Regions from separate parts of the Azospirillum ramasamyi genome, predicted to be linked through region 3. Evidence: predicted binding sites of a transcription regulator. Region 3 holds the regulator's gene; each other region holds the start of a gene.
What was found. The regulator LexA, encoded in region 3, represses DNA repair genes until DNA is damaged. The targets are predictions, from matches to a motif close to ATGTTCTANTTTGGTTC.
Positions count from the first base shown of each region.

Region 1 (2,198 bases), on a different replicon from region 3:
TGGTCCAGCCGTCGGCCAAGCGATGTACCGAACCGATGGGCCAGCGGTGCGCGTGGCGTTGCCTCCAGGTCGCCGATGGTCTCGAAACCCAGGCGTCGAAGTTCCATGGCCATCTCCGGCGGCAGCCGCAGGGCGGCCAGCGGCAAGGCGGACACGGTCTCCAGCGCATCGTCCACCACGCACACAGGCCGGTGGCCGAAGCGTGCGATGGCGTTGGCGGCGCCCGGCGTACCGGCGACCGCGGCCCGCGCGGCGACGCCCATTCCGGCGAGGCGGCCGACCAAGTCGTCGAGCAGCTGGCGTTCACCGCCCATCAGGTGGCTGGCGCCGGTGACGTCGATCCACAGGCCGTCCGGCAGGTCCACGGACACCATCGGGCTATAGCGGAGCGCCCACAGCGCCAGCCGGTGCAGACCCTCGGCGTCGGCCTCGGGATCCGCATCGGCAACCGTTAGGTCCGGCACCATTGCCCGCCCATGGGCGAGCGGGATGCCCCGGCGTAGGCCGAGCCGGTGGGCGGCCATGTCCACGGCCGTGATGACGCGCTGGGCGCCGGTCGACGCGACGACGAAGGGCTTGTCGGTCGGCTCGTCGGCGTCAGGCGCCGATCCGGAGCCCGACCCGCCGTAGCGGTTCTTCGACGCGCGTGCCCTGGCGCGAAGCCGATCCGTCGGCCAGGTTGGCAAGTAGACCGAGACGACCCTCCTCATCGCAGCCCTCCATGTCCCACTCACCGGTCCCACCGCCACGACACCGCACCAGTTCCACCCGCCATCGCCTTCGGCCGATACCCGGCGCTGGCAGGGGGCTGGATGGCAGGGCCGAGATACGCCACCGGGTGACAGCGGCCGTCGGTTGGCCAACCTCGGCGGCAGCGGTGGCCGGGCTGCGCCACCGGCGCAGGATGATGGCTGTGACCCCAGAGTGCTCCGCCGCGATCTGCATGCGTCTGGACGCCACCATGGGCAGCTTGGCGAGCTCGCCGACCACGGCTGCCAGCCCGCGGTGGCGCAGGCCTTCCTCGACCAGCAGGGGCAGCGTCTTCTCGTCCGGCGCCTCGGCGTAGATGACCCGGTTTGGATCCAGGCCGACCTGAGACAGCGCCGGGGCGAACAGGTCCGATGCCCGCAGGCACCAGAGCACCGGCCCCGTCATCCTGGACAGGATGCCTGCGACGAACAAGGTGGCCGCCGCAGCGTGGATCACTCCCAGGTCGCCGCCCTCGGCCACCTCATGCACGGCCCCCAAAGCCAGTCCGCCGCTTGGCAGCCGATCGTCGATCTCGCCGAGCTCGAACGGCAGCACGCGCATGACGCGCTGCCCGCCGCGTTCCAGCTGGCGGATGCGGTTGCGCAGGTCCTGAAGGGCAGGTCGAGGGGACTGGTCAGGATACATGTCTCTTGAGACAGGCCAGGAAGGATTATGTTCCCTTTTTGTTCCTCAGAAGCCGGACATAAGTCAAGACCAAGCCTGCCTCGGCCAAGTTTCAGGCAACCGAGTCAGACTCTCCCGCATCACTGGGGATGAACATGGAGCCACCTTCAGGAGCAGAATCCCGGCGCGAACCTCCAGATATCGAGCAGGAAGCCGGTGGACAGGCGTCCACGGCGGATGCGGGAGAGTCATCTCACGCGACGATGCAAGGCGAAGAGAGGGCTTGGATCATCGCGGACCGGTTGCCAGGTGCCGAGCGACTCGGATCCAGCCTTTTCGGTGGTCAGCTTTTCCTTCGATGCGACCTTCGTGGCCGCTTCATGCGTGTTCTTAGGGTGCGCTGCCGACCATGGTCCTGCTCGTTGACGGTGAACTCGTGCGAAAAGGGTGCAACCGTCTAAGAGGGTAGGGCGGCCGAAATGCCACAGTGTGTCGCCGCCTCCCGGTGAGTGGAGGCAATTCCGTCATCGAACCGCCATGTGAGTTGAGATCGCATTGACGGGAGGAAGGAATGGCCGATTGTCTGGACATCCTGGTTGCCGAGGACGATCCCTGCATCGCCGCGATGCTGGCCGATATACTGGATGAACTGGGTCATCGCGTCGTTGGTGTCGTGGACACCGCCGAGGCTGCGATCGACCTCACCGCCGGTAAAGTCGTTGACGTGGCGGTGATCGACGTCTGGCTGGCCCATGGCTCCAACGGCCTGACCGCCGTGCGGCACCTGACCGCCCGGAACGGCATTCCCGTGATTGTGTGCAGCG
Region 1 is NZ_CP029830.1:505,041-507,238, reverse strand. It holds gene DM194_RS14815 (Y-family DNA polymerase) at 1-710, opposite strand, end outside; gene DM194_RS14810 (ImuA family protein) at 598-1,395, opposite strand; gene DM194_RS14805 (response regulator) at 1,946-2,198, shown strand, end outside.
Region 1: the regulator LexA is predicted to act here: its motif matches at 1,423-1,439, upstream of DM194_RS14810 (ImuA family protein).

Region 2 (2,198 bases), 1.3 Mb from region 3:
GCCCGCCCGCTGATGCGCATCGTCGCCGCCCGCTTCGACACCCACCTGTCCAAGGGCGCTGGCCGGCACAGCCGGGCGGTCTGAGGGCCGGAAGCTCAGACGGGCGGTCTTCAAGAAGAAAAGGCGGCCGGCGCCACCCGCCGACCGCCTTTTCCCGTGCCGCGCATCCGAACCCACACGTCTGCGCGGCAATCCCGCCGATTTCCTGTCTCGAAACTCGCCCTGCGGCATGGCCGTCCGGCCAGTGTCGGAGATGTGCCGCTTGTCGGGATACGCATCGAGATACGCAGGCCGGGGGTGAACTCCTGCGCTCCGGTTTCGGGTCCGAGTTCGGCTCCGGGACCGGCTACCCCAAAAAGCTCATAGCGATCCTGGTTGCGCTGCGGTAGCGGAAAGGAGCGCGCCTCCTGTATGGTCGCGCTGAAGGCCCATGGCCTTTCCTGCCTTCACTCTGCCCCCTCCAAGGTGAGCGATGATCCGGCGTTTGCGTACCCTTCCGCTGATGGTGGCCCTGGTCACGCTGACGGTTTCCGGCTGCATGCCGTACCAGCGCGTTCCCAACCCCCCGACCGTGCGCAGCGCGCCCGACTCCGGAGCCGGGCTGGAGCCCATGTACGGGGAATGGCAGGTGGACAGATCGACTCCGGTCTATGCACGGCCCGCTGCCGGGTCGGGCGTCGTCGCCACGCTGGGCGCCGGGCAGGCGGTCAGCACGCTGGGCCGGGTGCGCAACAGCGACTGGGTGGCGGTGAAGGCCGGCGGCTCCACCGCCTATGTCCGGCTGCACCTGCTGAGCCTGAAGGGCAACACGCCGCGCGGCAGCCGCGGCACCTCCACCACCCTGGAAAAGCCCGTCGACAATGCCGGCCCGACCATCAAGGCGGCACCGCGCGGCAAGATCGGCGCCACACCCATCGCCAACTGACCCGGGCGATCGCATACCCGCCACATCCGGTCCCAGGATCCTGTCCCAGCACAAGACAGGAGTCGCAGACTCCCCCTCGACAAGGCTCCGTGATAGAACATATCAGGAACATATGCCTGATGAGCGGAGCCGAGTCATGTCCACCCTGCCGTCCCCCTCCGTGCCCGCGCACTCTGCGCCGCGCGACCGTGCCGGCGTGCTGGCCGATCTGCGCGCGCGCATCCGGCGGATCGAGGGGGTGGGCGGGGAGGACGGGCGGATCCTGCCATTCGGGGTGGAGTCGATCGACGCCCATCTGCCCGACGGCGGCCTGCCGCTGGGCTGCCTGCATGCGGTGACGGCGGAGGATCCGGGGGCGGGCACCGGCTTCGCCGCCACTCTGCTGGGCCGGCTGGCGACGCCCAAGGCTCCGGCATTGTGGATCCTGCGGGGACGCGACCTCTATGCGCCGGGGCTGGCGGCCCATGGGCTGACGCCGGACCGGCTGGTGGCGGTGCGGGCGGTGCGGGCGGCCGATGCGCTGTGGGCGATGGAGGAGGCGCTGCGCTGTTCCGCCCTGTCGGCGGTGCTGGGCGAGTTGGAGGGGCTGGACCTTACCGCCAGCCGGCGGCTGCAGCTGGCCGCCGAATCGTCGGGGGTGACCGGCTTCCTGCTGGACCTGAGCGCCGGAGCGCCGGGCGGCAGGAACAGGCGGTCGAGGGAGAGGGGGCCGGAGGGGCTCAGTGCCGCGGTGACGCGCTGGCGTCTGGATGCTGCGCCCAGCCGGGATGATGAGGAGGATAGGGCTCCGCGCCCGGCCGGAGGCCTGCCGGGATTGGGAGCGCCGCGCTGGTCCGTCGCGCTGGAACGCTGCCGTGGCGGCCGTCCGGGCCGCTGGACCCTGATCCGGGAGGAGGAGGGCTGGCGCGATGCCGGAGATTCCGACATCGGAGATACCAACGCTGGAGATCCCGGCATTGCAGACCCGCGGGCGGGAAATCTGTGGCGGATGTCCGACATCCGACACTCAAGCCGGGAAGGCGGCCTGTCGGTTCACCGCCCGGCTGGCGCCGGCCGGTGAGTGCCGTCAGGAGTGGCCGCTCAGTAGTCGGTCGCCCAATCGGGCTCGCGGCGGCTGGGCTGTTCTGAGCCGTCCGGCTCGGTCATCCAACGCGGATCGTCGGCGTCCAGCGGCGCGTAAAGCGGCAGCTGGCGGGCGAATTCCGCGCTGTCGGCATCGCGGCGCTGCTTCAGCAGGCGGTCGGCAAGGTGGGCGGGCAGCATGGCAGGTCTC
Region 2 is NZ_CP029829.1:2,229,809-2,232,006, reverse strand. It holds gene hemN (oxygen-independent coproporphyrinogen III oxidase) at 1-84, shown strand, start outside; gene DM194_RS10460 (SH3 domain-containing protein) at 485-925, shown strand; gene DM194_RS10455 (ImuA family protein) at 1,062-1,985, shown strand; gene DM194_RS10450 (hypothetical protein) at 2,006-2,188, opposite strand.
Region 2: the regulator LexA is predicted to act here: its motif matches at 1,021-1,037, upstream of DM194_RS10455 (ImuA family protein).

Region 3 (2,198 bases):
CGGGCTGGAGGCGCCGGCGCTGATCGCGATGAACTGGGGCGACCGGGCGGTGATCTGGACCGCCGAGTTCTTCGGCCGGCTGCCCGGCGCCTCGCTGACCATGCCGGCGATGCCGATGGAGGGGTTCGCGGTGCTGGTGCTGGGCGGCATCTGGCTGTGCATCTGGACCCGGCGATGGCGTTGGCTGGGATTGCTGCCGATCCTGGCGGGGCTGGCCTCGCCGGCTTTGGTGACGCGGCCGGACGTGCTGGTCTCGGGGGACGGGGCCGTGATGGCGGTGCGGCTGGCGGACGGTCGCCTCAGCGCTTCGGGCAAGACCGGGGGCCGGGTCGTCGAAACCTGGCGGGAACGCGACGGCGAACGCGCGGCGGCGGATCCCTGGCCGGCGGCTGGAGGATGGAGCGAGGGTGGGCGGTCGTTGAACTGCGATGCGCTCGGCTGCCTGTACCGGGGCGGGGGACGAACTGTCGCCCTGCCGCGGCTGCCGGATGCCCTGGACGAGGATTGCGGGGCGGCCGATGCGGTGGTGACTGCGGCGGTGGCGCGGAGGTGCCGGGCCGGCGTCGTTATCGACCGCTGGGCGCTGCGTCACGAGGGGGCGCATGCGCTGTGGCTGACGGAGGCGGGGGTGGAGGTGGAGACGGTGCGCGGGATCAGGGGAGACCGGCCCTGGACCGGGGGGAGGTGAGGGATGACCGAGGTTTTGCCGCCTCACCGACCCTCTCCCGCGTGAGCGGGGGAGGGATAGGGAGGGACGACAGTGGCTCAGTACTTGCGGACCAGACCGACCAGCTTGCCCTGCACGCGGACGCGGTCGGCGCCGAAGATGCGGGTTTCATAGGCGGCGTTGGCGGGTTCCAGGGCGATGGTGTGGCCCTTGCGGCGCAGGCGCTTCAGCGTCACTTCGCCTTCATCGACCAGCGCCACGACGATGGTGCCGTTCTCCGCCGCGTCGCAACGCTGGATGATGACGGTATCGTGGTCGAGGATGCCGGCCTCCACCATCGAATCGCCCGAGACCTCCAGCGCGTAGTGGTCGCCGGCGGTCAGCATCGAGGCGGGGACGTCGACGAAGGCGCTGTTGTCGCGCAGGGCCTCGATCGGCGTGCCGGCGGCGATGCGGCCGTAGAGCGGGAGCTGCACCGTCTCGTTCGCCGCGGCCGGGGTGGGGGCGGGCGGAGCGGCGTCGCGGCCGGCGAAGGCGAAATCGCCTTTGATTACGTTGGGCTGGAACTTCGGCTTGGGCGCGCCGCCGCGGGCGCGGGCGGCGTCGATGCCCTCGGGAAGGCGGAGAACCTCCAGGGCGCGGGCGCGGTGGGGCAGGCGGCGGATGAAGCCGCGTTCCTCAAGGCCGGTGATGAGGCGGTGGATGCCCGACTTGGACTTCAGCCCCAGGGCGTCCTTCATCTCGTCGAACGACGGCGAAACTCCGCCCTGGCCGAGCCGTTCGTGGATGAACAGCAGCAATTCGTGCTGCTTGCGCGTGAGCATGGATGCCTCCCGGCCGTCGCCAGACTGAAGATGGAACAAAAACTAAACGTTGCTCCATGTTCTAGTTTGGTTCCTGCCGCGCGTCAAGCCCTCCATCGGCTTCTTTCAGAACTTGAGTGGAACATCCGAAACACCGTGGAACGGATTTCAGGGTGGTGTTCAACTGTTCCATCGTCTGTCAAACGCCGTGTTCAAGTTTAGATGCTGAGCGCCCCGTCGGTCAAAGGAAGCACGCCGACCAGGGCGCCGGCAGGTTCCGGATCGGCGTTGGGCGGGCGGGGAATCAGGCAGTCGGCCCGGGCGTAGAGCGAGGTGATGGCGCTGTCCTGCCGGGCGAAGGGGGTGACGGTGAGGACGCCATCCGGTCCGGCGGCCAGGGTGGCGCGCAGATATTCCTCGCGCCGGTCGTTGGCCCTCAGCGCGACGGTCAGACGGGCGCGCAGGGGCGGGCGGTCGTCCTCGGGCGGCAGGCCCTGCAGCAGGCGCAGAACCGGGCGCAGGAACAGGACGGCGGTGACCCCGGTCGAGACCGGATTGCCGGGCAGGCCCAGCAGCGGCACCCCGCCGGCCCGGCCGAACATCAGCGCCTTGCCCGGCCGCATCGCCACGGTCTGCACCTCCAGCGACACGCCACGGTCGGCCAGCACGTCGCGCACGAAGTCGTAATCGCCATGCGAGGCGCCGCCGGTGGTGACCAGCAGATCGCA
Region 3 is NZ_CP029829.1:879,955-882,152, forward strand. It holds gene DM194_RS04030 (ComEC/Rec2 family competence protein) at 1-688, shown strand, start outside; gene lexA (transcriptional repressor LexA) at 766-1,491, opposite strand; gene DM194_RS04040 (molybdopterin molybdotransferase MoeA) at 1,689-2,198, opposite strand, start outside.